2 regions of the Microbacterium sp. CFBP9034 genome follow, and region 1 is predicted to be linked to the other one. Evidence: predicted binding sites of a transcription regulator. Region 1 holds the regulator's gene; the other holds the start of a gene.
What was found. The regulator HspR, encoded in region 1, represses chaperone genes until heat shock. The targets are predictions, from matches to a motif close to AAGTTGAGTCNNNNNGACTCAACTT.
Positions count from the first base shown of each region.

Region 2: the regulator HspR is predicted to act here: its motif matches at 3,310-3,334, upstream of SOM19_RS15885 (ATP-dependent Clp protease ATP-binding subunit).

Region 1 covers NZ_JAXCWC010000001.1:405,050-410,281, reverse strand. The annotation lists gene SOM19_RS01805 (DUF5979 domain-containing protein) at 1-2,093, shown strand, start outside; gene SOM19_RS01800 (ribokinase) at 2,142-3,053, opposite strand; gene SOM19_RS01795 (heat shock protein transcriptional repressor HspR) at 3,110-3,592, opposite strand; gene SOM19_RS01790 (DnaJ C-terminal domain-containing protein) at 3,777-4,781, opposite strand; gene SOM19_RS01785 (nucleotide exchange factor GrpE) at 4,796-5,232, opposite strand, start outside.
Region 2 covers NZ_JAXCWC010000002.1:980,384-985,615, reverse strand. The annotation lists gene SOM19_RS15890 (LLM class flavin-dependent oxidoreductase) at 1-635, opposite strand, end outside; gene SOM19_RS15885 (ATP-dependent Clp protease ATP-binding subunit) at 716-3,295, opposite strand; gene SOM19_RS15880 (aminotransferase) at 3,411-5,232, shown strand, end outside.

The DNA.
Region 1 (5,232 bases):
CGAGCGGTGATTGGATCGACGCGGGTGTCAGCTTCCCGGTGGGAACGGTCGTCAGCTTCCAGGAGGTCGCGCCGGAGAGCGTTCCGGGCTACACCTGGGGCACGCCGGTCATCACGCCACCGAGCATCATCATCGGCGCGGACACCACGGTAGACGTCACGGTCGCGAACATCGCGACGCAGATCACCGGCACGTTCACGGTGTCCAAGAGCGTCGTCGAAGTCGATCCCGGCGACCCCGCGGCACCGGCGGTCACCGGCACGGTCCCGGTGACCTGGACGGCCACGCTCGACGGCACCGAGATCGGCACGGGCACGCTCGCCGTCGACTTCGACGGCACGCCGGTCGGTCCCGAAGGATCCTTCCCGCTCGGAACCGAGATCTCACTCACGGAGGATCTCTCGGGCATCGCGGCACCGCCCGGATTCCAGTGGGGCAGCCCGGTCTGGATGCCCGGCAGCACCTTCACCATCACCGATGACACCACAGTCGCGGTGGGGTTGGTGAACGTCCTCGTCGAGGACTCGGATGAGCGCACCGTCACGGTGACCAAGCAGGTGTCCGGCGAGGGCGCGGATCCGCGCTTTGGGTACGCGATCAGCTACAACGTCGATCCCGTGGTCCCCGGGGAAGAGACCCGCACGACCCGAGACCTCACCGTCGGGACGCCGGTCGCCCTCGTCGATCTCGAAACGGGCACCGACACGCTGCGGCTCGCCGAGCTGCTTCCGACATTCGACGGCGCTGCGGTGGATGCCGCGGACTGGGAGCTCCCCGTGTTCCGCGTCACGCAGAACGGCGTGACCGAGGAATTCCGCCCCGGTGGCTTCGAGGGTGTCGTGGACCTCGATCAGGCGATCGTCGACATCCCTCTGGCCGGCACCGCCGATGTGTTCATCGAGGTCGGCAACGAGGTGCTGACCGGAACCTTCGAACTGTCCAAGGCGCTCGAGGGGATCACGGCCGAGGACTTGCCCGACGACACGGAGTTCACCGTCAACTGGACGGCGACCACCCCCAGCGGAGCCGTGAGCACCGGGACGGTCCGGCTGCCGGCGGACGGCACCGCCGTGTCTCCGGTCGACGCCGGCGGTGACGCCCTGCTCTTCCCCTACGGCACGATCATCGCATTCGACGAGGAACCTCCTGGCGCCGTCTCGGGGTTCGTCTGGACCGGCGCCAGCTTCGATCCCGCTGAGGTGACGATCGGCGATGAGGCCGCGGCCACGGTCTCGTCGACCTTGACCAACACGGCGGATGAGATCACCGGGTCGTTCCAGGTGGTGAAGGAACTGGTGGGGATCGAGCCGGACGAACTCCTGTTCGACTCGCTCACCGTGGCGTACATCGCGACGCTCCCGGGCGGCGGCGTGCAGGCCGGCACCATCCAGGTCCCCACGGACGGCACCCCGGCCGCGCCGGTCGACGCGGAGGGCGACGTCGTGCAGTTCCCGATCGGAACATCGATCCGGTTCGCCGAGCTTCCACTCCCCCCAGACGCACTGCCGCCGGGCTATCAGTGGGCGACGCCCGTCTGGCACCCCTCGGACGGAATCGTCATCACCGTGGACCGCCGCGTGAAGCTCGCCGTGGTCACCAACACGGCGGTCGAGTACACGCGCATCTCGTTCGTCAAGGAGGTGTCGGGTCCGGCCGCGGATCGAGTGCCCGCCGACGAGGTGTTCCGGGGACAATGGTGGCTCGACAACGATGCCACCGACGACGGGGCCGAAGGCTGGGCGGAGTTCCGGGCGGGCGAGGTCCTGGTCTCGGCCGACTTCCCGGTCGGTTCGATCGTCGAGGTGAGCGAGCCGACCCTCCCGGTCGTGCCCGGAGTCGTCTGGGGCACGCCCGTCTGGACCTCCGGCGGCGTCCCGCTGACACTCGACGAACCGGGACGCTACCTCGTGCCGACGAACGTGACCGCCGACACCACGATCTCGCTCGAGCTGAACAACATCGCCAACAGCAGCGGCGGCGGCGACCTGCCGGCGACCGGTGGCGGTGCGATCGCGCCGGTCGTGCCGATCGGTGCGATCGCGCTGATCATGCTCGGCGCGGCGCTGCTCGTGCGACGGCGGGAAGGCGCCTGACGTCGGGACGTCACGGCCCCTCCGGCCCGCCCGGCAGCGAGACGGGACTCAGTTCGGCGACGGAGTGGCCGCGGAAGCGAGTCGCTCGTCGATTTCGCCGGCGAACGGCATGGACTCGGCGGCACCGCGACGGGTGACCGAGATCGCGGCCGCGGCGGACGCGGCCTGCAGCGCGGATTCGAGCGGTATGCCGTCCGCGAGGCGTGCGACGAGCACTCCGGTGAAGGTGTCGCCGGCCGCGGTCGTGTCGACGGGTGCGACGTCGTGCGCATCCACCCGCGCGACGAGCTCACCGTGGCGAGCCACGATCGCGCCGCGGGCGCCGAGGGTGACGACCACCGTCGTCGCGATCAGGCTCAGCGCACGGGCGGCGGCCTCGGCATCCATCTCGCCCGACAGCTGCGCCGCCTCGCCCTCGTTCGGGATCAGGATGTCGGCCAGTTCGACGAGCGCATCGATGCCGTCGGAGACCGGCGCGGGAGTGAGGACCGTCGTGACCGCGTGCGATCGGGCGAACGCCATCGCCTCGACGAGCAGGGAGGCCGGTCGCTCCAGCTGGACGACCAGGTGCGAAGCGCCCGCGATCGCGTCGCGGTCGCCCGCGTCGAGCAGCGAGCGATCGTTGGCCCCCGGCACGACGACGATGGAGTTCTCGCCGTCGTCGGTCACCGTGATCTGCGCGATACCCGTCGAGTGGTCGGTGATCGGGAGGCGCGAGACATCCACGCCCTCGGCCTGGAGAAACGACCGTAGTGCGACGCCGAAGTCGTCCGCTCCCACGGCGCCGATGAAGGCGACGGATGCCCCGGCACGCGCCGCGGCGACCGCCTGGTTGAGCCCCTTGCCGCCGGGGCCTGTGGCGAACGCGGTGCCGAACATGGTCTCGCCGGCCCGCGCGCGGCGCGGCTGCCTCACCACCAGATCCATGTTGGCGCTCCCCAGCACGACGATGCGTCCCATGTCTGGTCTCCCGTTCGATCCGATGCGCTCAGCGGCGCACCGCGAGGATGATCCGACTACGCGGGCTCGGATTCGGGCGCCTCGGCATCCGTCGGCGGGGCACTCCGGTCGATCTGCGGTCGGGGCCGCCACACGACGAGCTCGGTGGCCCGTCGGACCCGCGTGCCGTGGCGGAGGGTGACGACGGAACCTGTGGCGCCGGCGGCGAAGACGCGGGCTCCCGGACGGCGCTCGAGCTCGGTGCGCACGCGCTCCTCGAGGTCGCGCACGCGGCCGTGCAGCTCGCGCACCCGCTCCTCGAGCTCGAGGATGCGGACGATCGCCGGAAGGCCGATCCCCTCCGCCGACATGCGGGCCACTTCTCGCAGCTGCGCCACGTGGCGGATCGAGTACCGCCGGGATCCGCCCGGGGTGCGGTCCGGCACCACGAGCCCCAGGCGGTCGTACTGCCGCAGGGTCTGCGGGTGCATCCCCGACAATTGGGCGGCGACGGCGATCGCGAAGATCGGCGCATCGTCGTCTATCTCGTCCGCGCTCATTGCCTCACCTCGCAGCTCGGTCGTTGAGCGAGCGCGGGGCCCACGCGGCCGGAGGCTCCGCGAATCGCGCCAGCGATTCGTGGAGGGGACGTGGGGACCCGACGAAACGCCGGGAACCGGCGTCACTCGTCGGCTCGACGCGTTTCGTCTCGCTCGTTCCTCGCTCGCTCAACGACCGATCCTCTCAGCCGCGGGCCTTCGACATCAGGTCGGCCCGCGGATTCTCCTTGGGCTCGAGCTCGTGGTACCGCTCGAGCGCTTCGCGGGCGGCGTCGTCGAGGTGCGACGGCACCGCGACCTGCACCTCGGCGAGGAGGTCGCCCGTGCCCTTCTGGGTCTGCACGCCGCGTCCCTTGACACGCAGCACGCGACCGGAGGGCGTTCCCGGAGCGACGCGCAGCTTGACGGGGTCGCCGCCCAGCGTCGGGACCTCGATGGTCGCGCCCAGCGCCGCCTCGGTGAAGGTGACCGGGATGGTCACGCGCAGGTTGAGGCCGTCGCGGGCGAACACGGGATGCGGCCGCACCGCGACCTGCACCACGACGTCGCCGGGCTCACCGCCGTCGGGCGACGGGCGCCCACGACCCCGGAGGCGGATCTTCTGCCCGTCCGAGACGCCCGCGGGGATCTTCACCTTGAACGGACGGCCGTCCTCGCCCTGCAGCGTGATCGTCTCGCCCTTGGTGGCGGTGACGAAGTCGATCGTGGTGCGGGCGGTGACGTCCGCGCCGCGCGTGGGTCCGCCGTATCCGCGGTAGCCGCCCGTGGACTGGCCGAACCGGCCGGTGCCGAAGCCCGCGCCGCCCTGCTGCTGGTTGAACATCGCGAAGATGTCGTCGAAGTCCTCGCTCTGATACCGGCCGCCGCTCCCGCCGCGGCCCTGGTTGAACATGCTGAAGACGTCTTCGAAGCCCCCGTTGCCGCCCTGGCCGCCCGCCGTGAAGCGGGCGCCAGAACCCATCGCCCGGATCTGGTCGTACTCCTTGCGCTGCTCCGGGTCGGAGAGCACCGAGTAGGCCTCGCTGATCTCCTTGAACTTCGCCTCCGCAGCGGCATCGCCCTGGTTGGAGTCGGGGTGATAGGTGCGCGCGAGCTTGCGATAGGTCTTCTTCAAGTCGGCGTCGGCGACGTCCTTGGAGACGCCGAGGATCTTGTAGAAGTCCTTGTCGAACCAGTCCTGACTGGCCATCGATGCCCTCCGGCCTACTCGACCGGGACCGCGACGACGACCTTCGCCGGGCGGAGCTCGACCGAGCCGAGGCGGTAGCCGATCTCGACGACCTCGAGGATCGTCGGGGCCTCCACGCCGGGTGTCGGAGCCTGGAAGATGGCCTCGTGCTGCTGCGGGTCGAAGAGCTCGCCGGCCTCGCCGTAGGTCGACAGACCCATGCGCTCGGCGACGCCGCGCAGCTTCTCGGCGATCGCCGCGAACGGGGTGCCCTCCTCGAGGTCGCCGTGCTTCTCGGCACGGTCCACGTCGTCGAGCACCGGCAGCAGCCCGCGGGCGACCGCGCCCTGGGCGCGCTCGACCTCGATCTCGCGCTGCTCCTCGGTGCGGCGACGGTAGTTCGCGTACTCGGCCTGCAGACGCTTGAGGTCGTTCAGCAGAGCGGATTCGAGGTCGGCGATCACCGCGTCCT
Region 2 (5,232 bases), on a different contig from region 1:
TAGGCGACGATGTCGTGCGCGCCGTCGCGCCCGGTCTCGGACCGGGCCTCGCGGATCGCGCGGACGGAGGCGGCGACCTCCTCGGGGGTGTGGCCGCTGTCGAGCACCGTGCCGTCGGCGACCTCGCCGCTCAGGCGGAGCGTCTTGGGCCCCTCCGCCGCCGCGTAGACCCGTGGCGGTGTCACCGGCGGCGCGTCGAGGCGGACGCCGCGGAGCGTGACGTAGCGGCCGTCCACGTCGAGCTCATCCCCGGCGAGCAGACCTCGCAGGGCGGGCACGTACTCGCGCATGAGCGTCAGCGGCGAGGCGACGCGGGCGCCCACCTGGCCCATCCACGGCAGCACGCCGTGCCCGACGCCCGGAAGCAGGCGGCCAGGGAAGAGGCGCTCGATCGTGGCGATCTCCATCGCCGTCGCCGCCACGTTGCGCAGCGGCATCGGGGCGATGCCGATGCCGATCTTCAGGCGCTCGGTCCGGGCGAGCGCGGCCGCGGCGGCGGCGAACGCGGACTGGCGGAAGCAGTCCTCCCAGAGCCACAGCTCCGGAACGCCGGCGGCCTCGGCGTCGCGGACCGCGGCGAGGAACTCGTCGGGCGAGTGGGTGTACGGGTTGAAGATCGCGCCGATGCGGGTCATGCCTCCACTCTGGCAGGCGGATCCGACACCACGCATGGCGAAGGCGCCGTGGATCGCTCCACGGCGCCTTCGGTGTGCGATCAGGCCGCGACGGAGTACGCCGCACCGGCGCGGACGGTCAGGCCGTCGGCCGCGGCATCCACCGTCACCGTCCCGCCGTCCACGAGCGCGCCCGTCACGAACAGGTCGGCGATGAGGTCGTCGACCTCGCGCTGGATCAGGCGTCGCAGCGGCCGCGCGCCGTACTCCGGCTCGTAGCCGTGCTCGGCCAGCCAGTCGATCGCGGCGTCGGTGACCTCGAGCCCGACCTCGCGCTTGGCGAGGCGCCGCTCGGACGTGGCGAGCATGAGGCCGACGATCTCGCGCAACTGGGGCTTGTCGAGCTTGCGGAACAGCACGATCTCGTCGATGCGGTTGAGGAACTCCGGCCGCATCGCCTCGCGCAGCTTGCCCATGACGCGGTCGCGCAGGTCCTTCTCCGAGCCGAAGCCGGTCGACCCGCCGCCGTCGGCGAGGAAGCCGATCGCACCGCCTCGCGAGGCGAGGAACTCCGAGCCCAGGTTCGATGTCATCACGATGACCGTGTTGCGGAAGTCGACGGTTCTGCCCTGCCCGTCGGTGAGCCGGCCGTCGTCCAGCACCTGCAGCAGCAGGTTGAAGACGTCGGGGTGGGCCTTCTCGATCTCGTCGAACAGCACGACCGAGTACGGGTTGCGGCGGACCCGCTCGGTGAGCTGGCCGGCCTCGTCGTAGCCGACGTATCCCGGAGGGGCGCCCACGAGCCGCGACACGGTGTGACGCTCGCCGAACTCGCTCATGTCGAAGCGGATCACGGCGCTGCCGCCCGAGTCCGCCGTCGGCTCGTCGAACAGGCTCGCGGCGAGCGCCTTGGCGAGCTCGGTCTTGCCGACGCCCGTCGGGCCCAGGAAGAGGAAGGAGCCGACCGGACGGTGGGCGTCGCCCATGCCGGTGCGGTTGCGCCGCACGGCCTTGGCCACGGCGGTCACGGCGTCGTCCTGCCCGATGACGCGGTCGTGCAGCTCGTCCTCCAGCTGCGCGAGTCGCTCGCGCTCGGTCTCGGTCAGCCGGTTGACGGGGATGCCGGTGGCCCGGCTGATGACGGCGGCGATCTCGGGCTCGCCCACGACGGCATCGCCGCTCCGGGCGGCGCCCGCGGTGGTGGCCTCGTCGAGCTTCGCCTGCACGGCGGCGATCTGATCGCGGACGCGCGAGGCCTCTTCGTAGTGCTCGGCCGAGACGGCCGCGTTCTTGTCGGCCTCGAGGGTGGCGAGCTGCTCGATGAGGTCGCTCACGTCGACCTTCGCGCCGAGGCGGAGCCGCAGCCGCGCACCGGCCTGGTCGATCAGGTCGATGGCCTTGTCGGGAAGCACCCGGTCGGTGAGGTAGCGGTCGCTGAGCTCGACGGCCGCGCGGATCGCCGCGTCCGTGTACGCGATGCCGTGGTGCTCCTCGTACGCGGGCTGGAGACCGCGCAGGATGAGCACCGCGTCCTCGACCGTGGGCTCGCCGACCTTGACCGGCTGGAAGCGGCGCTCGAGCGCCGGGTCCTTCTCGACGACGCGGTACTCCTTGAGGGTCGTGGCGCCCACGAGGTGCAGGTCGCCCCGCGCCAGGCGGGGCTTGAGGATGTTGCCGGCGTCCATGCCGCCGTCGCCCGCTCCCCCGGCACCCACGACCGTGTGCACCTCGTCGATGAACACGATGAGCTCGCCCTTGTGCGCGGCGATCTCGTCCATCGTCTTCGTGAGGCGCTCCTCGAAGTCGCCGCGGTACCGGGTGCCGGCCAGCATCGCGGGGAGGTCGAGCGCCACGACGCGCCGGCCGAGCAGCTGCTCGGGCACGCCGCCGTCGACGATCGCCTGCGCGAGGCCCTCGACGATCGCGGTCTTGCCGACGCCGGCCTCGCCGACGAGCACCGGGTTGTTCTTGGTGCGCCGGCTGAGGATCTCGATGGTCTGCTCGATCTCCTCGGCGCGCCCGATCACAGGATCGAGCTCGCCGGCCACGGCGAGCGCCGTCAGGTCGGTGCCGTACGTGTCGAGGAGCGGGGTGGCGGATGCCGAGGCATCCGTCTCGTCCGCAGGCGTCGGCTCGCCGCCGGACGTGACCGTGTCACGCAATCCCTGGGTGAGGGCTTCGGCGGTCACACCGGCCCGCGCCAGCACCTGGCCGGCCGGAGTGTCCTGGGCGAGCACGAGGGCGAAGAAGAGGTGCTCGGGATCGACGTAGGTCGAGCCGGACGAACGCGCGACCTGGAAGGCGTGGAACAGCGCGCGCTGCACCGACGGCGTGATGACCGCGCCATCGATGTCGGCCGCGGCGGAGGCCGCCGGAAGGCGCTGCTCGGCGGCGCGGACGATCGCGGTGGGGTCGGCCCCGATGTGCTCGACCGCGTCACGGGCGGGCGCCTCGTCGGCGAGGATGCGCAGCACGTGCAGGGCGTCGAGCTCTCGCTGGCCGCGCTCGAGGGCGAAGCGGCCGGCGCGCTGGAGCAGCTCCTGGGTGCGCGCGCCGAGGAAGCGGCTGAGGTCGATCGACCGTTCGGCGCGTGAACGCTCCCTGGCCAGGTAGCGCGCGAGGAACTCGTCGAACGAGCCGCTGTCGTCGGCGTCCGCAGAGGGGGTGAAGTCTTCGGGCATTCCGTCTCTCCTGAAACTTGAGTAGATGCGTATCAAGTTCAACCCACCGGGACGGAACCTATTCCCGGGAGGCGACGCGAGTAGCCTCATCGCAGCAGCGACGAAGGAGCCCGCGATGACCGACCCGACGCACGGCGACGACCACGCGGCGACGTCGCCGCGGGTGCAGCCCGCGCCGCCCGAGATCGACGAGAGCACCGCGGCGCGGATCGTCCTAGAGGAGTGGGGCATCCGGTCGACCGCGAGCGCGCTCGGCAGCCACCAGGACCGCAACTTCCTCCTCGAGCGGGCAGGCGCTCCCCCGCTGCTTCTCAAGATCGCGAACCCCAGCGTCACCGCCGCCGAGCTCGAGGCGCAGTCCGCCGCCGCCGCCGCGATCGCCGATCGTGCCGGAGCCCGCGCGCCGCGGGCGATCTCCCAGGACGGCACGACGGCCTGCTCCGTCGTCGTCGCGGGAGTCACGATGCAGGCGCGCGTGCTCGAGTTCCTCGAGGGTGAGACGCTGTCGGGCTACCTCTCCCCCGCAGTGGTCGCCGAACTGGGCGCGCTCGCCGGCCGCGTGGCCCTCGCTCTGGACGATCTCGACGTTCCGGCCGCCGAGCGCGTGCACCAGTGGGATCTGCGCCATGCACCCGCTGTGCTGGAGGAGCTCCTCCCCTTCGTCGCCGATCCGGCGGTGCGCGCCCGGCTGGCGGAGGCCGCGGCATCCGCGTGGACCGTCGTCGAGGACATCGCCGGGGAGCTTCCCGTGCAGTTCATCCACGGCGACCTGACCGACGACAACGTCGTCACCGCCGACCCGGTGACACGGGTGCCCGACGGCGTGATCGACCTCGGCGACCTCAACCGCACCTGGGCGGTCGGCGAGCTCGCGATCACCGTCTCCTCCCTGCTGCACCACGACGGGATAAATCTGCCCGCGGCGATGCGCGCCGTCGCGGCGTACCACGCGGTGCGTCCGCTCTCCGAGGCCGAGGCGCGGGTACTCTGGCCGCTCGTGGTGGTGCGGGGCGCCACGCTGGTCGCGAGCGCCCACCACGTGCTCGCGACCGATGCCGCCAACGCGTACGCGGCGGGCAACCTGGTGAGCGAGCGGGCGATCTTCGGGCAGGCCGTGTCGGTCCCGCTTCCCGTCGCGACCGCCCTGGTGCGTGCTGCGATCGGCATGGCGACTCCTCCGCTCACCGTTCCGGCGGGGTCGCTGCTGCTCCCCTGGCTCGCCGCCGCCGACGTCACGACCACCGACCTCTCCCCGTCGAGTCCCGCACTGCACGACGGGCGGTGGCTGGAGGCCTCCGCGGAGGAAGACGTGATGAGCGGATGCCTCGGCCCCGCCCGCGCCGCCGCGGCGCCGTTCGGCGAGCCCCGGCTCACGCGCTCACGGCTGCACGACCCCGACGAGCCGTACAACGTCGCCCTGGGCGTCGAGCTGCGCTTCGCCGAGCCGCAGCCCGTCGCCGCGCCGTGGCCGGGCATCGTCGAGGTGACCGAGACCGGCGTGCGGCTCCGCGCCGGCCAGGTCGATCTGCGGCTCGACGGCGTGCGGTCCGCTCTCTCCCCCGGCACGGCGGTCGAGCCGGGCGAGCTTCTCGGCGAGGCCGATCGGGCGCTGTGGGTGCAGGTCGCCCAGGCGGGGATCGACCCGCCGCCTTTCACGACGCCCGGTCTCGCCCGTGCGTGGCGCAGCGTCGTCGCAGATCCGGGATCGCTCGTGCCGGGGCATCCGCTCGCTCGCCCCTCCGTCGACGCGGCCGCCCTCCTCTCGCGCCGGGACGCGGTGTTCGCCGACGTGCAGGAGCACTACTTCGACGATCCGCCGATCATGGTGCGGGGGTGGCGCGAGCACCTCGTCGACGCCGAGGGGCGCGTGTACCTCGACACGCTCAACAACGTCACCTCCGTCGGGCACGCGCACCCGCGCCTCGTCGACGCCGTCG